Linked DNA regions of Symmachiella macrocystis. The protein of the gene in region 1 interacts with the protein of each later gene in a pairwise test. Links are inferred from orthologs where the notes say so. Each region holds a gene or a part of one and is shown on either strand. Other genes may lie near its edges. The genes, in order: priA and ssb.

Region 1 (11,256 bases):
ACTTGAAGAATCTCGCACAACTACTTGAGGAAGGCGCAAGTGCACACGGATGGCCGAACGACCTCTGGACAACTCCGCGTGTGCGTGACCTTATTCGCCGTGAGTTGGGCGTGGAATTCTCGCGTTCGCATGTATGGGTAATTCTAAAGCAGTACCTTGGATGGACCTCGCAACAGCCGACGACACGTTTTCGAGAACGTGACGAGGCCAAGATTAAGAGATGGCCATATACGCAGTTCAAACGAATCTTATGCGAGGCGGCCAAATTCAACGCCTATATTGCCTTTATCGACGAAGCAGGTTTTATGCAAATGCCTGTTCTCCGAAGGACGTTTTCACCCTGCGGTCAACGTCCCGTAGTTAAGATTTCGGATCCGCACGGGCGAATTTCGACAGCATGTGCTTTGACAGTCAGCCCAAGGAATCAAAGGGCGAACATCTACTTCAAGATGCTCGCGAACAACACAAATTATACTGGAACCTCAATCGCTAGATTCGTGCGGCTCCTCAGTGTCAAAATAAACGCACCTCTTATCGTCGTTTGGGACTGCATTCTGATTCATCTCGCAAAACCCGTCCGCCAAGTTGTACGCGATTGTGGCAGCATCTCACTGAGAATGCTGCCGAAATATGCACCTGAAATAAATCCAGCCGATAAAGTGTGGGCGCATGTGAAATATGGATGTCTTGCGAACTACGCTCCATCGACACTTGACGATTTGCGTATCACCGTGAAATCTGAGCTGGTCGCGTTGAAGAGCCGAACGGATCTCTTACATTCATTCATTCGGCGAGCAGGACTTGACATTAAGCAACTTAAAAAGTCGAAACCGTCCTCCTAACAAATCGGAGCTAGCTCGCCTTTTGGTTGTTCAAATTTGATCCTTCTATACGACGTTTGTTTTTAATAGTCACTCGTGTTGGTCCACCAGCCAAATCACATCAGACGCTCTGCCTTGGCCGGACTTTGGAAATAGTGATTTGCTAAACTCCGGCGGTCATCACGTCCGTTGCAAAACGCTGGGGCACATCGACCGATCGCCATTCGCGTCGTTCTAGGTGTAACCGCTTCACGGAACAGTAAGAGACAACCGTCTGTGCATTGTTCTTGGGTGCTAAAAACTCGGCCGCGAACCGACTTGTTGACGAAATGGGCCGAAAAACCAACGATGACTGCAATCAATCGAGCCACACCCTCCCCCGCTCCCAAGCGAACCAAATCCGCTCCACACGGCTACCCCTCCCCTCTCCCAGGGGGAGAGGGGGGAGTGGTTTGTGGCAGTGTTTTGCTCTGGGCAGTGTTTTTTACTCCCTCTCCCTCTGGGAGAGGGCTGGGGTGAGGGGCAAGCCACCTTCGACGATCCTCCACTCACTTTTAACCATCCTCTCACCTATTGAGAAAAGAAGAACAAATCAGTAACAGCTCTCATTTTAATAGTCTTCTCTTCGAAGGCCATTTTATTCACGCGTGCCTGGGCTCACCGCATGTTCAACGGATCGACGTCCACCACATATTCCACGTTGCTCGATTTGGGCAACTTAGCGGCGACGCTGCGCCAGAGCTTTTGGATCGTTTCCGCTTGTTCGGCTGCTAATTGGAAGTGGTGGCGGTAGAACTTGTTGAGTTTCATGATCGGGGCGGGGGCGGGGCCGAGTACGCGGACGGGGAGGTCTGATTCCTCGGCAGCTTTTCGCAGAACAGTGGCCATACTGTTGGCGAACTCAACGACTTCGTCGTCGTACAAACCGCGCAGGATCACGCGGGCCAAATGCCAAAACGGGGGGGCCTGCATTTCGCGACGGTGTTGGATTTCGGCGTGGACGAATCCTACGTAGTCGTGCGCGGTGGCAAACTGGATCGCCGGTTCGTCGGGCGAGGAGGTTTGCACAAGCACGCGGCCCCCTTTGCTGCTTCGCCCGGCGCGGCCGGCGACTTGGGCGATCAATTGAAACGTGCGCTCCGCGGCGCGGATGTCAGGTTGATGCAAAATCGTATCGGCATCGATCACGCCGACCAATGTGACATTCGGAAAATCGAGTCCCTTGGCAATCATTTGGGTGCCGAGCAGAATCTGTACTTCGCCCTTGCGGAACGCATCGAGTGCGGTTTCATAACTGCCCCGTTTGCGCATCGTGTCGCTGTCCATACGTAGGCATTTGTAGCGTGGAAATTTCGAGGCGACTTCTTCTTCCAGGCGTTGTGTCCCGATGCCAAAATACCGCACGGCCGCATGTCCGCAACGGGGGCAGGTCTTGGGGGGATCGATCGCAAATTCACAGGTGTGGCACATCGCCAAGTGGCGGTCTTTGTGCCAGGTGAGCGTGATGTCGCAATTGGGACACTTAATCCCTTCGCCACACGCCTTACACCACAGTACCGGGGAGTGTCCACGGACGTTGAGAAACAGGATGACTTGTCCGCCGTCTTCAACAGCAGTCCGAATCGCGGTTTGGATAGCGCGGCCGATACCGGAGCCGGAGACACACCGGGGGTCATTGCGGACATCCACGGCACTGACCGGCGGCAATGGTAGGTCGCTGACTCGTTTTTTGAGTGTAATGAGTTGATCAATGCCCCGTCGCGCGCGGGCGTATGATTCCAACGTCGGTGTGGCAGAGCCGAGTATCAGCGGAATTCCGGCCATCTTAGCGCGTTGTCGTGCGACTTCGCGAGCGTGATAGCGCGGCGTGGTTTCTTGTTTGAAGGTGGTTTCGTGTTCCTCGTCGATTACGATCAAACCCAAATGCGTTGTCGGGGCAAAAACAGCGCTGCGGGCGCCAACGACCACCTGTACGTTCCCGGACGATATCAGCTTCCATTGGCGGTGACGCTCCGCATCGGTGAGGTGACTATGCAATACGGCCACACTGTCGAAACGGCTCTCGAACCGGCGGATCGTTTGCGGCGTGAGGCTGATTTCCGGTACGAGGACGATCGCTTGTCGGCCATAGCTGACGACTTCCCGGATCGTTTGAATATAAACCTCGGTTTTTCCGCTACCGGTCACTCCGTGCAGCAACAAGGTTTCATGTTTTTGTGAGCGCAACGGCTGAAGGATCTGCTCCAGTGCGGTGCGTTGCTCGGGGTTGAGTGTGAGATCTTGTTCCCGCTCGACTGCGTCGGTCGAGGGGGGGGAAGCAGCGGCGCGACGACGCGTGACTCGCAAAATTCCTTTATTTTTCAGGCCATTGACCGGTCCACTGCCGCAATCGGCGCTCTGTTCAATTTCCTTGGACTGCAACGGTTCACCGGCAGCGCGGAGGGCGGCGATCACGGCTGCCTGTTTGGTGGGGAGATTCGTTTCCCCCAGCCGGGTTAAGGCCTCTTCGTCGATGCTGAAATAGGTGCGCATTCGGGTGCCGGCATAGTTTTTGACGCCGGCAGGAATGATGGTGTTGAGTGCTTGGCCCCAACTACACAGGTAACGTTCGCCGATCCACTGTGTCAAATCCAACATATGTTGGTTGAGCAACGGTTCGCGGTCGATGACTTCTAACAGCGACTTCAGTTTGCCCGCATTTTTGGGCCGAGAAAACCCGACGCAATAACCGGTCGTGGGCCGGTTGCCGCGCCCAAACGGACAACGCACCCGCTGCCCGGCGCGGAGTTTGCCCCGCCACGCTTCGGGAACGAGATAGGAAAACGCCTGCTCCATCGGTCGATTGAAGACAACCTCGGCACACTCAACATCCTCCTCAGCCGCCAATTCCCACGGCAGCGGATCGTCATCGAAGAGTTGTTGTTGCGCCGGTGGGGTCATTGGTTGTGGTGATTGAGAAGGGTTTTCGTCACGGAGGACCAGTAGGCAGTAGGGTTCGACGATTAAGTCTTTTACCTAAAGCCTAAGGTCTACAGCCGACGGTCTCTTTCCATCTGCGTGGTCATTTGGCATTTAATTCCCGCTCCGCTAAGATTCTAACATCTGAAACGCAAAGCGAAAGAAGTAAGGAAACCTTGACGATGCGGCTGGGAATATTTGGTGGGACGTTTGATCCGGTGCACTACGGGCATCTGCTCTTGGCTGAGCAATGTCGTGAACAATGCCAATTGGACGAAGTCCGATTCATGCCGGCCGGGATTCCACCGCACAAAGCGGATGTAAAAATCTCATTCGGCAAAGACCGGGTGGAGATGTTGCGATTGGCGATCGCTGGGCAGGAATCGTTCACGGTCGACGAACGCGAATTGTCTCGCAGCGGACCGAGCTATACCTACGAGACACTTGAAGAACTCCGCGAAGAAGATTCGCAGTGCGAATTGTTCCTGATCATCGGGGCCGATTCGTTGCGTGATTTTCCGATTTGGCGTCATCCGCAGCGGATTCTGGCAGCGGCTCAGTTGGCTGTCGTGAATCGTGGTGGCGAACCGATGCCACAACTCGATGAGCTGATATCGCTCATGGGGCCAGAGGTCGCGACGCGGACGCATCTGGTGACAATTCCCGGCCTGGAGTTGGCCTCCTCCGACATTCGCAAGCGTGCCGCATCCGGGCAGAGCATTCGCTACATGACCCCCCGTGCGGTCGAATGCTATATTGAAGCCCAACAGCTTTATCGCTGATAAATCGGCAATAACTGGTAAGCCGGTGTTAGCGCCAGCACTGAAAGTGACGTCGTATAACTGCGGCCGAAATAGTCGCCGTTGTTGAAGTTTTCGCGCTCCCAGGATCCGTCGGCTCGTTGATTTGCGAGCAGATGTTTTGAGAGTTGCGGATAAAACTTCGTCCAATACTCGCCGCCCAGTTGATACATCGCCTGGCTGCAGTAATAGGCTCCGTAATGGTAGGGAAACGAGGCGGTGTTGTACCGCGCAAAGGAATAGCGGAGCACGTTATTGCCCGCCAGTTGGGCGATTTCGGTGTTGTGCTCTCCTCCCAACGAGAGCGAAACGATTCCGCCGCCGACAATTCCTGGGGTAATCAGATTGAAGGAACGGTGCGGCGTGTATGAGAATGTCCGGCGATTATTGTTGAAGCATCGCCGGATGTAGGCCATCGCCTCTTCAATCCATTCTTTGGGGACGTGAAATTCAGCGTTCCGTGCCGAGCGCATATACATCAATTGCCAGGAGGTGGCCGATAGATCCGCATCAATGCCTTGCCGGGGACGAATGTACCGCCAGCCACCGTGATCGAGAGGACTGGTTTTGGCCTTCTCCTGCACGCGGCGGAGAAATTGTAATCCTGCGGGGATGGCCGTTTTGGTGCGTTCGCGCAGTTGCGGATTGGTCATGCCGTAGACTTCGCCCAACATCAAACCGGCAATGGCATGATTGTAGTTCCCCGCATGCGAAGCGCCGTCGTGGACATGATGCGGTTCCGGTTCGATGAACGAAAGCATGCCATCCTCGCGCTGGCAGGTGAGCACAAAATCGATCGCGCGATTGATCCGCTCGCCATGCGGGCCCTCGCCGGGTAAATGTCCGCGAGACAGAAAGGCCAACACACACAGCGCCGTGACGCCTGGCTGACCGGTGGGGGGCGCCTCGAAAGAACCATCTTCGCGTTGATGGGCCGCCAAGTAATCCAGTCCGCGATGGATCGAGCGATCCACGTTGCGCCATTGGGCCGCCGAAAGTACGTCGCGTGGCGAGGATGGAGCAGTGGGTGTGAGGGGCGTCGCTGGTTCCTCTGCGCCGGCAGGCTGAGCCGCTGCTAAAATCAAACTCAACACCAGCCCGTATTGAACTGGTCGACGGGTATGTGAACGCTTCACCGAACCGCCTTCGTTCTTGATCGGAAATGCCAAATCGTGGTCCGCTGCAACTCAGCGGCGCTTGTCCGCCGAGTATAACTCAGCCAACCGCGTTGCGACATCCCTTTGTAGGCGGAGACACAAAAAAAGCCCCCGGCGGAACCGGGGGCTATGTGTGAAATCGGGGGCGCGGGTTCAGGCGACTTTTTCGTGCACCAATGTTTGTGCGGCGCCAAATCGTTCGCAATATCCGTTTTCGTGTTGTGCGTGCAAGCGGCGGATACCTTCGATCAACATCGGCGGGGCGACTCCCAACGCTTCGCGAATACTCGTGCTCCGCAGCGAAGTCTCGCCTTGGCCAAACATCCGGCCGCCTTGTGTTCGCCAGTCGTCGGCGGCAATGTGTACGTCGGTGTGACCGAATTGGTCGGCCAGTCGCCGGGCAAAGGCAAACGGGTTTGTCCGTTCGGCGCCGGGAATATGAAACAAACCGTCCAGCCGTTTTTCGAACGCCTGTTCGAGAATCTCAGCCAGATCGTTGGCAAGGATCGGCGTGGCATGGCGAATGCAGTCGAGTTTGCAGGCATCGCCCTCTTCGATGGCATGTAGAATCGATTCCACAAAACCGGGTGTGTTGCTTGTCGGTGACCAACCGTAGGCATTGGTCCGGACAATCAAAGTCCGCTCGCAATTGTCGGTTGCTTCGGTTTCGATGGCGCGAATTGTGCGGGCGATGGAACTATCGCAGTAGTGGTCGGCTTGTTCGTCATGGAACATCCATGGTCCACGGAAGACGCCGTCGGAGGAGATGACGGTGAATTCACAGCCGGCTGCATGAGCAGCGGTTGCCCAGTGCCGCATGGCGTGAATGGCGTCACTGCCGGGGTCGTCGTCGTGATCGGAATTCCATGAGGAGTTCGCCGCGGGACCGCAGACGACGAGCCAATCCGGCCGTTCGACTGATATCCATTTCCGGATCGATTCGGCATCTTGTATTTCACAAAGGGCCGTGCGGCACCCGGAAATTGAGATAGGATCGCCTAATGACAGTCCGAAAACATCAAATCGGTCGGCCAGTTCCGCCGCCAGATTCGCTCCCAAGACGTTGTCAATCCCTGCTACAAAAAGCTTGTGCACGCGGTGCCTCCATGCGTTTGCGTGTATCTCTAAATCCCGGCTCGGCTTTCTCAAAAGCCCCTCGACCACTGTCTCATCCGCTAACCAAAGCTTGTGTCTGTCGTGACTACAGTTGCCTATTCCGTGCTGTTTTTTGGTGCGATTATGAGACAGCCATCATAAGCCATTTTCTCAACCGGCAATTTCTGCCGAAAACGATGGCGGAGTATACTGCCGCCCGCCAAAACTCGCCAACCCCAGTTTTTGACGAATTGCGAGACGACATTTTGGCACCCCCGGTCAGTCGATTTTCCCGGGATGTTCGCCTGGAAAATCGCCCGGAAATCGGCCGCGGATCGCTGCAAGCAGCAGCGTTTCAGTCCGTCCCGTCGCGGGTGCTCATGCTGTGCAGAACACGGGGGTCAGTGTCTGCCGCGAGACTGCGGACGCTGCCGTCGGCCATGAGGAACAGCACATCGCCACCGCCCGGGCTGCCAAAACCACGTTGGTCTCGATTGAGCCCCTGCGAGATCCGCCGCCAATTCGACGGCTCTCCCCAGGCGGGATAATTGCCGGGGATTTGCCCGGCCATCAAAGTATTCGACAAACCATCACTCACATCCTGGCGAAACACGGTGGAGTTCTTATCGAACACGCCGAAGTGCACGGTATCGCCATTCGCATCTTTCTCTTGACCACCCACGCCGGCGAAGTGTGCGGCGGCGTATTGATTGATCGATGTGGTCTGCTCAACTCCGGCGACTAAAAATTCAGGAACCTGTGTGCGCAGCGCGGTCGCATTGACGGCATCGTCAAAGGGGAGCGACGGGTTAATTTTTTTATGTAGCTGCTCATAACCCATGTACGGGAGAAGCGCCGTCATCCAGCCGTGCATGGGGCGGTCTTTTGCGCCGGGTTGTTCCAAAAACGTTCCCCCGGCGGGAAATTGCCGTTGCCTGTCATAGAAACGATCGATGGCGGTGCCGATTGTCTCCAGCCGCGTTTCGGTGACTTGTTGGTGCGATTGGAAGGCGGCCAAGTCGCCGATGGCCCAGGCCAGCAAGGGGCCAAGGAACATTCCTGTGATGCTCAACGCCATACCGAGCAGCGCCTGATTCATCCCCAGCAGTCGGCCCCGTGATGTGCGGATTTCATCGGCGGCTAGAAATCCGCTGAATAGGGCGATAAACCCAGCAGACAATGCCGGTAATTTGGTCCACATTCCTGGGTAAACTGCAAAGGCGGACAAGCCAATCGCCAAGCCCCCCAACCAGAGGCTGGTCTTGGCCTTGCGCGAGATGCGCACATCGGACGTTGTCGACTGCGGTTTGCGGATCTCGATGCCAAACAGATCATTACCGTTTGCCGGTGGCCGCCATCGTTTGGGCTTGGCTGCTGCCGCCGTCTCAGTCGAGGGATTGAGTGCGGGGGCTTTTTCGTTTTCGGACTGTAATGCGTCTTCGACGATATTGTCGAATTTCGAGGTGTCCTGATCACGCAGCGGCGTGACGGTTGTATCCTTTGTGGCTACGTCGGGGTGAATCTCCGCTGGTTTGGCTCCCATCAGATTCCACAACGAGGCAAGCGGCTTGGTCGGCGTGCTCGGCTCGGCCGTGGATTCCTCAGCCGGTTCCGGCGGTGTGACTGCCGGATCGGGAACGGTGCCATGAGACATGACTTCCCAAAGGCTCTTAGGACGCAGTGGGCGCTCCGGGTTGTGTTGCGAATCAGGCATAGGTCATGTGGGGAAAAGTGCCGTCGCGAACCGCGGCCGGAATCGACCGCTCCACTATAGTAACCCGCTAGCGGCCAACTGTCTGCTGCGAAATAAAGAATTCTTCGACAAGATCTCCCTCGGTTGCCAAACCGAGCACCGTGTCGTTTTTGTAAATTGCCGCGTATTCCAGGCCGGCGGAGCGCATTGCCAGGATCGCTTCTAGTTTTCCGGCCGTCGCATCGACTTTGAGTAGCGGGATCGTAATGTCGCGAATCGGGCGGTCGTATAAGCCGATATCGGCGACGCGTACGTATCCGTACCAGTCGTTGCCCGATTTGGAGTGGCGAACCGGGACCATCGAACAGCCATGCTGGCGGGCAAAATCGAGAGTGGCCGCAGGGGAAAGATCTTCATGCACGCCGAGGACACGCGCGGTTTTGGTCATCGAATCGGTCACCGGCTGGGGAGCTTTGTGCAACAGGCCTTGCACCAGTTCGTTCTGCACCTGTGTCAGCAACCCCTCTTCATGCCCTTCGGTAAGAACCTGCACCAGTCGCTTTCTGCCGAGGGTGGTTTTTGCCGAATTTTGTTCCTGCCGGTTGAACCGTTCGAACAATTTGCACAACCAGACCAGTGGAATGCTGAATGGCAAAAACAGCCAATAAAACAGCATGAACCACGGCCGGTATTGTCTGAGCAATCTGTGAGGCGCTTCGTAGAAGAGATTTTTGGGAATCAATTCCCCAAACACGAAGATCAGCGGCGTGACTAAGATCGTCCCCAGGATCTCCAAATAACCCGACGACGCGCCAAAGACCGCTGCCGTGGCCAACGTGACGGCAATTGTCGTGATGTAGTTGGCCACGTTGTTGCCAACCAGTGTCGTCGCGACGAAGTAACCGGGCTGATGCACGAAATGCAACAGCCACTGCGCCACGCGATCCCCTGAATCCGCCTCGATGCTCAGCCGCAAGGGACTGATGCGATAAAAGCCGATTTCCGAACCGCTGAAAAACGCGGACAAACGGACTCCCAGCGCAAACAACACGATGATGGTCGCCCACATCCACCAACCGTCCATTGAGCGAGGCCTTTTACTTGGTGAAACATGAATGCCCTTGCTTCCGGCGGATCCGGCAGCAGAGGGTGACACATTACAGGATAAAGCGGCTGAGGTCTTCGTTTTCGACGACTTCCTTGAGTTTGTCCAGAACGTAGGTGGCGTCGACTTTGATTGTCGTCTTTTTCATATCGGGCGCTTCGAAGCTGATTTCTTCCAGTAGCCGTTCCATGATCGTATGCAATCGCCGCGCGCCGATGTTTTGCGTCGATTGATTCACCTGATAGGCGATGTCGGCCATCGATTCCAGACCGTCCTTGGTGAATTGCAGCTTGATGTTGTCGGTTGCCAATAATGCTTCGTATTGTTTCGTCAACGAACTCGTCGGCTCGGTGAGGATGCGAATGAAGTCGTCCCGTGTGAGGTCGGTCAATTCCACGCGAATCGGAAACCGGCCTTGTAATTCCGGCATCAGGTCCGAAGGTTTGCTGCGATGAAATGCGCCGGCGGCGATGAACAAAATGTGCGACGTATTCACCGTTCCGTAACGGGTCTGCACGTTTGTTCCTTCGACGATGGGCAACAGATCACGTTGTACCCCCTGCCGACTGACATCGGCTTGGCTGCTTCCCCCTTCGCCGCTGCAGATTTTGTCGATTTCGTCGACGAAGATAATCCCGGTGTCTTCGGCCAGTGCGATCGCTTCTTCGTTGACCGCATCTTTATCGAGTAGGTTTTCGATCTCTTGCTCTAAGAGGATCTTGCGGGCGTCGCAAACTTTGACCGTCCGTTCTTGGCTTTGCTTGGGGACGATCTTTTCGAACATCGATTGAAAATCGACGTCCATTTGTTCCATGCCCATGTTGGAAAACATCTGCACTGGTGAATTGCGTGATTCGATCTGCAATTCGACCACACGCTCTTCGAGATCACCGGCCCGCAGTTTTTTGCGGAACTTTTCTTGTGTGCGCGCATGACGTTCGGCGGATTCGTCAGCATTCTCTTCGTCGGTGCTCGCACTGTCCCACTCTGGTGTCAGCGGGGCCATCAGGTCGACGAGACGGTCTTCAACGCGCCGCGCCGCTTCCTCTTCAACCTCGATCCGTTTGCTCGTTTCCACGAGTTTGATCGATGCTTCCACCAAGTCGCGGACCATACTTTCGACATCGCGGCCGTAATAACCAACCTCGGTGTATTTTGTCGCTTCGATTTTGATGAACGGGGCACCTGTTAGCGTTGCCAATCGACGCGTGATTTCGGTTTTTCCGACACCGGTGGGGCCGATCATGATGATGTTCTTGGGCGTGACTTCCTTACGGATGACAGCGTCCAATTGTCGCCAGCGCCAACGATTGCGGATCGCGATGGCGACCGCGCGTTTGGCGGCATCCTGACCGATAATATGCGCGTCCAATTCCGCAACGACTTCGCGGGGTGTCATTTCGCGCACGGGAACTCCTCCACCACAATTTCAGTGTTTGTATAAATGTCGATCTCAGCAGCAACTTCCAACGATTTTTTCACAATATCCGCGGATTTCAAATCCGTATTCCGCAACAACGCTCGTGCTGCGGCGGTTGCGTACGATCCGCCGGACCCGATCCCGATGATACCATCGCTAGGCTGAATCACATCGCCTTGTCCGGTGACCAATAGACTGTGTTCGGCG
Region 2 (11,182 bases), 840 kb from region 1 along the record:
CGACAAGGCGCTGTCGTTGATCCAACGCCTCCAGCTTCTGCTTGGCAGTTTTAATGGCATTCCATTGCGTATCGGCAAACCATCCACGGTTGTGGTCATAGGGGACTTGTTCCTTCCCGCCATTCCCGGTCGCCGTATTGTCGATGTCCATGATCGGCACGAAATACACGACCGCTCGATGACGCAGCGCTACAGCACGGGGATCATCGCTAATGAGCCATTCAGCAAAACCACGTCCGACCCAACTCGCGCCGGATTCCCACGCGTGTTGCCGCGCTTGCACCCACACAGCCATTCGTGTGCCGTCATCGTCACCACCTTCGGTGACTGTTATCGCAGGCACAGCGCGACCGGCACGTGTGCGGCAAAGCGTAAACGCCGTTGCGTGCGGGGACGACTTGTCCAGTTTTTTGGTCAAGGCTTCGGCGTCACTGGGAAGAAACGGCGGCCCCCAAGCAAACCACGCGGTGGTTGCATCAATTTTTGCGGTCCAGACTGCACGATTCTTATCGCGCACACCTGGCTGAGTTTGTAACCACAGCTTCTGATCGATGCTCATTGCCGCGCGTCTCGGCAAAGCCCAATTCGCACTGAGCGCTTGTCCGTTCGCACGTTTGAGTTGGTCCGCCACAACCTCCAAGGTTATCGTTTCGCCCGGCTCAATTCCGTCCAGACGAAAATACCACCAACAGGGCCAACCGAATTGAGGATCTCCGGCGGGGCGGATCGAGACGCGACGTGCGGCTTGATCAATCTGCACAACCTGAGCCGATCCGCCGGGAAAATCGGAGGTGACCCGCAGTTCCCCGGCATCGACCGTCATCGTACAGGCGGCCAGCGCGCATAAGGCAGCCACGGTTTTGGAAACGAGAGACACCGTCAGATGAGCCTTTCCGCTTACGATACGTGCGCGCCCTTGGTCTCGACATACACCGCATACAGCGACTGGCTGGCGGTCATGAACAGGCGATTGCGTTTCGTGCCGCCGAAGCAGACGTTGGAACAAATTTCGGGCAGCAGGATTTGCCCGATACGGTCGCCATCGGGAGCAAAAATGTGCACGCCGTCATAGCCTTCGCCAACCCAGCCGGCACTAGCCCAGATGTTGCCGTCTTCATCGGCGCGAATCCCGTCGGCGAAGCCCGCCTTGCCGTTGAGTTCCATCGACGCAAACACTTGGCGATTGGCCAACGTCTTGCCGTCAACGACGTCCCAGACTTTGATGTCTTTGGGCGCGTCGGGGTAGTGCGACGCACCCGTGTCGGCGACGTAGAGTTTTTTGTAATCGGGTGAAAAGCAGAGGCCGTTGGGTTTGTAAATCTCGTCAGCGACCTTGTCCATCTTGCCGGTTTTGGCGTCGATACGATAGACCGCTTCCTTGATATGCAGCGGCCCCTTGACCCCTTCATAATTCATCAAGCTGCCGTAACCCGGGTCGGTGAACCAGATGGCCCCGTCGTGAGGGTGCACGACCGCATCGTTAGGAGCGTTGAGCGGTTTGCCCTCCCATTTGTCGGCTAAGACGGTCATGCTGCCATCGTATTCATATCGCACGACGCGGCGGTGTCCGTGCTGACACGAGATTTGCCGTCCTTGATAGTCGAAGGTGTTGCCGTTGCTGTTTCCCACCGGATTGCGAAACGTGCTGACGTGTCCGTCTTCTTCCAGCCAGCGATGTTGGACGTTATTGGGAATGTCACTCCACAACAAATACTTCCCGACTCCATTCCAGGCTGGCCCTTCGGCCCACAACGTGCCGCGATACAGCCGTTGAATCGGCGCGTTGCCCAATTTGTATTTGGCGAATCGAGGATCAAGGACCACCACATCGGGATCTGGATAACGGACCGGTGCCGCGCCGGGACCATAATCACGTCCAAAGGCGAGATTGGCCGTTGCTGCCGCAGTTGCCGCAGCGGTGGCCAGAAATGAACGGCGCCCCAATCGAGCGGCGGGCACGGATGCCCGAACGGTCTCCTCAGCGTTTCCGTTGGCGATTTCGGTCATGGTTGTCTCCTCTCAAGGTGGAAGGTTCCTCGTGACAGTTTGCGAAACAGAACGCGCTTCAACCGCTGTCCCACATCACTAGAGCCGGATAAAGATGTTGTGCTTCTCAAGATGGCGTACAAACAGGTAGTTAATGGCCATGAAGACAAACGTGATAAACCAGCAGTACCACAAAGGCGAATCATTCGGTGCGAGGCTATGCATCGAGTGTCCCACAACGTGGTGAATCGCATAGGCGGCCAGTGGATTCATACCGAACGTACGGAACACGCCGATGTGCATGCCACCGATATCCGACAGCAGAATGAACAACGCATAAATCGCAATCGCGACCCCTGTGGCGAAGAGGATAAACGAAACGCTGACCATCCGCTTGTACATCATCCAATAGTTCCACTGCCGTCCGTAGTCGTAGTGCTGCGCACCCAACAAACTCCGCGACAGCTTTTCTAATTCCTTTTGTTGTTTCTCATCCAAATCCGGCAACGCTTCTAATTCTTTTTTCTTTTCGAGGCGGGCGTTGGTTGCTTTTTGGTCAGGGTGCGGCGGCATGATAAACGGCGGTTCGGCTAACAGGCCTGACAACCCGCGTCCCGCAGCCTTGCTGAAATCAGGGACCATGGGGTCGGACGCATATTTATCGGGCTGGGGTTCATCGAGAGGAATATCGTAAAACCGCGTACCGCATGAGAGAATGTAGCCGATGATCATGAATACAGCGGCAAACAGAAAGATCTTGCCACCGGCATTTTTACGGGTATTCGACGCCAGAATATCGTAGACCAACGAACCGGCCAGCATGGCCACCGACCAGGACATGATGCCAAAAAATCCACCATCCCAACACCGATTGCCGCCGGTGTGCCATAATTGGACCATCCAATTGGTTTGGTCACCATGCACGAATGCCCAATTGAACCAAACGGAAATCAATACGTGCGCCCCTAAACAGCCAAGCATGACCACGAAACGAATGAGTGGTCCAGCGGCGATCACCGGCATCACAAAAATCTGACAAACGGCGATGATGCTGAGCACTTCCCAGAGATTGGACTTGATCAACCGCATCACAAATTGAAACGTCTTGTTGACTTGCACCTCTTCCATCTGGCCTTCGGCGTTGGTCACTTGGATGGTTTCCTCTGCGCTGAAATCGCTCCAGCGTTTAAAATCGCCTCCAAAGCCGTACAACATCAACGACACCAAAATCAACGCGAGTGAGCGGCGAAAGTATGTCGAATACGTTGTCATCGCACTGAACTTCTCCAGGCGTTTCAGGATCGTCAACCGATAGGAGAATCCGACAGCGAAGATAAATCCCGGCATGATCCAGTCAGCGAACGTGACGTAGTTGTCGTTATGTTTCCAAAACGGACTGATGGCTTGGAAGTGAGCGAAATTCACAATGAACATGCTCAGCACGGTAAAGCCGCGAAACTGGTCCATGGAATCCACACGGCCAAGTGTCGGTTGAGAACTCATAATGACAACGCCTTCAGTCCGAGATTCGGGAATAATACTTTTTGGAGGTTATCTCTATTTTGACGGTCGGGACATCATGCGGACCGTAAGAAAAACGAATAGGAATCGTTCGATTTTACTGAGACATGATCGGACGACCTGGCGGCGGATTGCGCGGTTGTTGCCAATCCCATTCGGTCATGTAATCAATATCCAAGTAGGGGGTCTCTACCGGTTTACCCCCTTGTAACTTAGAAATTAGCAACGCGTCCAACGCACCGCTAGTAACCAAGGTCCGCTCAGCGGGCCAGGTCGGTTGGCCAGTATGAAACATTTTCTCCGCCCCCTCCAACAAAAAATTGAAGTGTGCGAACGGACGGGCTTCTTGCGTCCAAAATAATGTCGAGGTGATTTCGTCACTGTCCGCCTCGCGCCACGCAACCGACCACCCTTGCAGCGCGGGATTGAGTTGCAGCACACTCGCCCGCAATCCATCGCGATAGTCGATCACAAAGAGCACCGGGTGCGGAACCAATTCTCGCATGTCTTGGTCGGGAGAAATCGGACGTGCTTTTTGGCGGGACAAGGCGGCGCGAAACAATTCTTGATCATACACGCCCTGCTCACCGGCTTCCCACACCGCATCGTCTTCTAGGCAATAGACCGATTCGATGCCGGTCTCGCCCCCCTGACGGCGTTCGGCCAGGCATTGCACCATTTCCAAGGCGTGAAAACCATACGCGTCGAGTGAACCGTAAGAGACGGCGACGATCTCTTTCAGCTTTGCCCCTCGTTTGGTGTTCGCCGGAGGATACCGCCACAAACCGGGCAATGAAGACCCCGCCATGAAGGGGATCTTGAGCCGCTGCGTCGCATCATAGATCTCTTTGGCGTCGGCCCAATTGTCGGCGACATGCTTGTCATGAAAAATCGGGACTACCCGACCGCTGCTTTCAAAGACTTTGCGAACTTCAGCAAACAGTCGTTTCTTGGGATAGATCGTCTGTCCGGTGTCGGACTTCGGATATTGACCATGCTCAGCGATCAACAAAATGCCATCGACGGCAAGTTCCCCCGTTCCCAGCGTGAGAGCTCCTTCGATTGTCTCGAAAACCGGCACGCCATGTTCTTTGGCCAATCGGCGACTCGTGTCATTTTCGGGGACTTGATCGGTATACAGCGAAACGAGTTGTAGTTTGGGAAACTCGCCTTTTCCATCGAGAGTCTTGGTCTGCATCAACTGGCTGACAATGACGTCGGCATGGGAGTTATGTCGATATTCAGTGACCACAGCAGCGATGCGCGGCAATTTTTGTTTTGCCGGCGAATCAACGGAATCATCTGCACGCACTGGGCCTGGAGATGTGATCCAACCCATCAGCGGAATTGCCAAAACCAGACAGGCAAGAGTTGATCCGAAAACGCGCTGCATTAGACATTTCCCAGGCAAGGTGAGAGTTCATTTGCCTCCATGCTAAGGAATCCGCTCCGCCTTCGCCATCTCGCGGCCCACAACTTCGATTTTTACCCGAACTTCGCCGGACAAACGCTGCTTCGGCAGAAACGGCATACACGACTGCTCAATCGCTGGTTTGGCCATCACAATTCTCCTTCGAAGGCCACCATCGGGCAATGATCGAGTACCAGCCGCTGCACTATCACGCGTCCGGACAACAGGTTGCGACAACGTTATTTGTGGACTTGCTATCGCTCTGTTGACCGGTCATAACAGGACCTCTCCGCCGTGCATTTCCGACAGCTTCCGTGGCAACCTCGGCCGTGCGGCCTCAGTAGTCAACAACGTGCTAAATGCATTAATGCAAAGTGCTTTTGGCAATTCAGGGAGGATATTTCATGGCAACTGTCACGCCAAAAACCAACGAAGCCGATCGCCTGCCCCCGCAGGATATTGAGGCGGAAAAAAGCTTGTTGGGTAGTATGTTACTGGTCAACGACGTGATCGACGAAGTCGTCGAGTTGGTGACGCCCGATCACTTTTACGTAAAAGCCCACATGCAGATTTGCGATGCGATCTATCGCATGCACGAATCGGGCAATCGCGGGATCGACGTCGTCACAGTCGCCGAACATCTGCAACGGACCGACCAGCTCGACGAGGTCGGCGGTGTCGGACATCTGAGCGAAATCCTCAACACCGTCCCGCACGCAGCCCACGCAAAATACTACGCACAAATTGTCCGCGACAAAGGCATCTTGCGGAACCTGATTTACGCCTGCACCGATATTCTCAGTGAAAGCTACGACAGTTCTCAGGATACGGTCGACATCCTCACCAAGGCGGAACAGACGATTTTTCAAATCGTCGAACAGCAGGAAAACACCGACAACATGGTGCTCAAGGATATTCTGATGGATGCGTTCGACCGCATTCAACAGAGGCGGGAAAAAGAGGGGAGCATCAGCGGCCTGAGCACTGGCTTTTCGGATCTCGATAACCAAACAAACGGATTCCAACCCTCGGAATTGGTGATTCTCGCTGCACGGCCCAGTATGGGAAAAACCGCGTTTGTGGTGAACATCGCCGAAGCTGTCGCCCGCCAAGCTCGTGATCGCTTGCGCGACGAATATGTAAAACGCGGCGAAGAGTTACCCTACGGTACAATCCCTGAAGGGGGCGTGCTGATTTTTAGCCTGGAACAGTCTAATCTAGAATTGGCCGAACGGCTTTTATGCATCACCGCCAAGCTGGACGGGCACAAAATGCGCAAAGGCGACCTCGACGATGGCGAATACGATCGCGTGATGGAAGCCTCGTCGGAGTTGGGCGGCATGCCGATGTACATCGACGACAAACCGGGTCGCAATATGTCGGAAATCGGCGCCATCGCCCGTCGCCTCAAACGCAAGCAGAATATCAGCTTAATCATTATCGATTATCTGCAATTGATCGAACCGGAAGACAAACGCGCGCCGCGGGAACAACAGATTTCACTGATTACACGGCGGCTGAAATTCCTGGCTAAAGAAATTCATGTCCCCGTCATCGCCTTGGCACAGCTCAACCGTGGCGTCGAATTGCGAGAGGATAAGCGGCCTCGCTTGGCGGACTTGCGGGAAAGTGGAGCGATCGAACAAGATGCCGACATTGTCATGTTCTTGCATCGTCCGGACGCCTACGACCCCGAGGATTCGCCCGGCAAAGCGGAAGTCGTTGTGGCCAAACACCGTAGTGGTCCCACCGGAATCGTGGACCTGACCTGGCAAAAAGAGTCGATGCGATTCGTCGATTACAGCCATATGGCCGAACCGGACGGCGGGTATTTCGGTGACGACGATATGGGCGGGTTTTAACACAGCGCTGAACCCTTGTTCGCTAACGGGTGTCCCGTAAAATATACGGATTCGTCCCCCTGCGCTTTCATTCTGCAAGTCATTGATTTTTTGGGAAGTTCCCTCATGGTAAAAGTCGCCATTCTCGGTGCGACGGGTTACGCCGCCCTGGAGTTGATCAAAATCCTACTTGCTCACCCCGAAGTGGAGATCACCGCCCTCACCACACGGCAGGAGGGAAGTCCGCACGTCCAAACCATTCACCCCAGTTTGCACGGCCGGTTGGACCTGACTTGCGACAATCTGACGACGGATGAAATCTGCGAAAAAGCCGACGTCGTTTTTTGTGCACTGCCCCATAAGGCGAGCATGGAGGTCATTCCGCAATTGCTGGCTGGTGGCTGCAAGGTGGTCGACCTCAGCGCCGATTATCGCCTGAATGATCCAGGCGTTTATGAACAATGGTACGGCGAGGTCCATACCGATCCCACGCGACTGGGAAACACGGTGTACGGTTTGCCCGAGATTTGGAGCGACCGCATTCCCGGATCAGAATTAGTCGCCAATCCGGGCTGTTATACGAGCACGTCGATACTCGGACTCGCGCCGCTGATCGCCGGGGGGCACATCGAACCGACGGGTATTTTCATCGATGCGAAGAGCGGTATTTCCGGAGCAGGTCGTGGACCAAAATTGACGACCTTGTACCCCGAATGCAATGAAAGCGTCGCCGCCTACTCCGTGGGTCGCCACCGCCACACGCCGGAGATTAACCAGATTCTCAGTGAAGTCGGCGGTTGCAAGGTCGACGTGGTCTTCACCCCGCACCTGATGCCCATGGACCGCGGTATCTTGTGCTCGATCTATACGAAACTCAAAAGCGCGATCACCGAAGATGAATTGCTGGACGTGATGCGGAAGTATTACAGCGACAAACCGTTCGTCCGCATCGTCGAACATCTGCCGGCCACAAAAGACGTCACCGGCAGCAATTTCTGCGACATCACCGTCCGCCGCGTTGGGGACAACGCAATCATCTTCAGCTGCACCGACAATCTGATCAAAGGAGCAGCGGGCGTAGCGGTGCAGAATTTCAATTTGGTGTGCGGATTTGAGGAGACGCTGGGGTTGTTGCCGTGACGTGGGAGCGCATTTAGCCGTAGGGCCGGTTTTACCGGCCGGAACTATTCAAAACGTTGCCGCAATAACACGATGTACGATTAACGTCTATTCATATCCGGTTTCGTCCGGCACAGCCGGACCTACGCGATTTAGCAGTCACATGTTAAATGCGCACAGCCGGAAATTCTGGTTGGAGGTCAGGCCGCATCATGCCCAACTGGCGTCGCGCTCACGTCCCTGGAGGAACGTTTTTCTTTACACTCGTAACGGAATATCGCGCTCCATTATTCCGTTCACAAAATGCTAGAGTGATGTTTGGCGATTGTATTCGTCGGTGCTGCCAGTCGTGGCCGTTTGAAGTGAATGCGATCGTCTTACTACCCGATCATTTACACGCGATCTGGACTTTGCCAACCGGTGATAGCAATTACCCGAAGCGCTGGGCATGGATCAAAAAGGAATTCACGAAGAATTGGCTTTCTGTTGACGGGCGGGAACAGACTACTTCGGCGGGGAAAAAACGGGATGGGAGACGCGGTATTTGGCAAACCAAGTTTTGGGAGCACACGATTGAATCAGAAGATGATTTCCAGAGCCATTTCGACTATATCCACTTCAATCCTGTAAAGCATGGATTGGTAGAGTGCCCAAGCGAATGGCCATGGTCAAGCTTTCATCGCTGGGTGCGTCGTGGAGTCTATCCCGTAAATTGGGCATGCGAGACATCAAACCAGCCCAGATTTCATAGCATTGACGCAACCGTTGGTGAGTAAGGCCAGCTAGAACTGGGAACGGACCCACGTCCTCCGCAGGGCCGGTTCTACCGGCCGGAACTAATCAAAAAGCCACCGCAACATCACGTTGTACGATTGATATAAATTCGCACCCGGATTCGTCCGGCACAGCCGGACCTACGGGGTTTGGTGGTTAATGCATTCTGCTTGTTATCTCGAGCCGCGCAAACAAAATCCCCGCCAGCCAAAACGGCTACGGGGATTTCGATTGTGCCTGTGAATTCAGGAAGCCGCGACGTCTCAAGTCGATGACGTCGGGACGACCCACACCTTGACGTCGGTTTCGACATCGGTGTGCAGGTGGATTTTCACCGTGTACATGCCGATTTCTTTGAGCGGGCCTTCGAGGCGGACCTGTTCGGGGGAGATATCGTATTTGGCCGCTTTGAGGGCTTTGCTGATTTCCGGAGCGGTGATCGATCCGTACAGATGCCCTTCGGGATTGGCGTTGGCTTCGAGCGTCACGCTGTATTCGCTGAGCTGTTCGGCCAAGTTGCGGATCGACTTGATGCGATCTTTTTGCAGTTCGGCTAATCGAATGCGGTGACGTTCGACCATCCGCTTGTTTTCGTCGGTGGCGATCGTGGCCAGTCCCTGCGGAACCAGATAGTTGCGAGCGTAACCTGACTTGACGCGTACGATTTCCCCCTGCTTTCCGAGTGCAGGTACATCCTCGGCCAACAGCAGTTCGGCATTCCCTTTGGGCACGCCCGAACGCATGGCATGGAGACGTTTTTTGGACATAGTGTCAATTTCCCGTATGGTAATCTTCAAAAATTTGTGGATTGTCTGTTGTGTCGATGTGGCACTGCGTCTCAATCGCCGCGGGCCGTGTCACTGAGTGACGATTTGTCTGGCTGGGATCAATTCGGCCCTAGAACGGCACCTCATCGTCCGGAACGTTGCCACCACCACCGGAGGGAGGACCAAAGTCGTCGCCTTGTGGTGGAGCCTGTGAACCGGGATCACCGCCGCCGTAACCGGATTGGCTGCTGCTCCCGCTGTAGCCTCCGCCGCCGCCGCTACGACCGCCACCCCCCCCGCCGCCATCGCCACGGGAACCGAGCATTTGCATCCGTTCACAAACAACGCGCAGCTTGCTGCGGCGTTGCCCGGATTGTTTGTCTTCCCAGGAATCGAGTTGCAATCGCCCCTCGATGAGGACGGGACGGCCTTTAGAGAGGTATTCGCCAGCCACTTCCGCCTCACGTCCCCAAAGGGTCACGTCGACAAACGTGGTTTCTTCTTTACGCGAGTTGGATTGCTTGTCGAACCAGGTACGGTTGACCGCCAACCCAAGCTCAGAGACCGCTGTCCCCGAGGGGATATAGCGGACTTCTGGGTCACGGGTCAAGTTCCCGATCAGGATGACTCGGTTATAACTCGCCATGAGACGGTTTTCCCATTTTTATTGGTCATGCGAGGTCGATGCGTCCTAGACCTCGGCAATCGCAAGATCAAGCAGTTGTGACTTCCTCGGACGCTTCGCCTGTGGCTTCCTTAGAGGCCGATTCCTCGGATGCCGCCTTTTCTTCTGTTGCAGCCTTTTCTTCTGTTGCCGCCTTCTCCGCTGATGCGGTGGGGGATTCACCATTGACGACTGCCACCATCGGTTCGACCAAGGCTGCGTCGAGTTTGATGGCCAGGTGCCGCAGAACGATGTCGTTCAGCTTGCACAGACGGGTTAACTCATCCAGGTTTTGGCCTTCCATTTTCAGGTAGGTCAAATAGTGAAGCCCTTTGCGGCGGCCTTCGACGGGATAAGCCAATTTGCCGTCCTGCCACGGCCGTGCCGCTAAGGTTTCCGCGCCGACCCGTTCGAGGATCTTATTGATCTCGCCCAGTGAGCCGTCCGGATCGCCGGCGTACTTATTGCTGTCGATGAGGAACATCACCTCGTAGGTATTGACCGCCACAGCCGCGTCTCCCTGTCCTAATTTCTCTGGCAAAAGGTTTTGCTGAACGTGCGACTTACACGGGATGAAGTTTTAAAAAACTGTCCCAGTCGCGCCGCCAGATCGCACTGAATCGCTGTTATGTTGTTTCCGAACTGTCTTTCTGCCCGTCTCTGCTATCTGCCCGACTTATTTATCCGCTGCGTTGAACGCGTTCATGGCCGCGGCAATTCCCTGCTCGGCCCAGCACTCGACGGCGTCGGCCGCGCGAGCGACTGCCAAATCCATTTCGGCACGTTCCGCCTTGGCGAATTTGCTGAGAACAAAGTCCGCTCCACTTTGAGTCCCCGGCGGAGTCCCAACTCCGACACGAAGTCTGGGGACTTCATCGGAGCGTAAGTGATCGCAAATATTCTTCAGCCCTTTTTGCCCTCCGGCGGAACCAGACTTGCGAATCCGATTTCGTCCGACGGGCAGATTCATGTCGTCACAAATGACGAACACGTCTACCAACTCTATTTGATAAAAACTGACAGCCGCTTGTACGCTACGGCCGCTGGCATTCATATAAGTTTGCGGAGCCAACAACAAAACCTTAGTTGTCCCGATCAG

What was found.
Region 2: the proteins of priA (region 1) and ssb interact in binary tests that used the Escherichia coli proteins (3 or more experiments, as listed by UniProt). The link is inferred for Symmachiella macrocystis from one-to-one orthologs.

Annotation. Positions count from the first base shown.
Region 1 is NZ_SJPP01000001.1:4,379,223-4,390,478, forward strand. What follows is about bases 1,121-4,069. They hold priA (replication restart helicase PriA), read right to left. Parts: upstream 3,762-4,069; coding sequence 1,479-3,761; downstream 1,121-1,478. Other genes in these bases: nadD (nicotinate-nucleotide adenylyltransferase), read left to right, coding at 3,962-4,069. Also shown: more of nadD, read left to right, coding at 4,070-4,561; CA54_RS17110 (prenyltransferase/squalene oxidase repeat-containing protein), read right to left, coding at 4,552-5,715; CA54_RS17115 (sugar nucleotide-binding protein), read right to left, coding at 5,890-6,831; CA54_RS17120 (DUF1559 family PulG-like putative transporter), read right to left, coding at 7,187-8,485; CA54_RS17125 (CNNM domain-containing protein), read right to left, coding at 8,613-9,608; ATP-dependent protease ATPase subunit HslU, read right to left, coding at 9,682-11,037; ATP-dependent protease subunit HslV, read right to left, coding at 11,025-11,256.
Region 2 is NZ_SJPP01000001.1:3,541,344-3,552,525, reverse strand. Bases 8,308-11,182 are described here. They hold ssb (single-stranded DNA-binding protein), read right to left. Parts: upstream 10,066-11,182; coding sequence 9,550-10,065; downstream 8,308-9,549. Other genes in these bases: pth (aminoacyl-tRNA hydrolase), read right to left, coding at 10,760-11,182; rpsF (30S ribosomal protein S6), read right to left, coding at 10,133-10,591; rplI (50S ribosomal protein L9), read right to left, coding at 8,916-9,419; CA54_RS13740 (REP-associated tyrosine transposase), read left to right, coding at 8,308-8,654. Outside these bases: CA54_RS13770 (M14-type cytosolic carboxypeptidase), read right to left, coding at 1-877; CA54_RS13765 (SMP-30/gluconolactonase/LRE family protein), read right to left, coding at 898-2,007; CA54_RS13760 (hypothetical protein), read right to left, coding at 2,086-3,489; CA54_RS13755 (hypothetical protein), read right to left, coding at 3,605-4,900; CA54_RS30015 (hypothetical protein), read right to left, coding at 4,943-5,068; dnaB (replicative DNA helicase), read left to right, coding at 5,323-6,780; argC (N-acetyl-gamma-glutamyl-phosphate reductase), read left to right, coding at 6,886-7,899; more of CA54_RS13740, read left to right, coding at 8,091-8,307. UniProt on the Escherichia coli protein: Plays an important role in DNA replication, recombination and repair. Binds to ssDNA and to an array of partner proteins to recruit them to their sites of action during DNA metabolism. Acts as a sliding platform that migrates on DNA via reptation.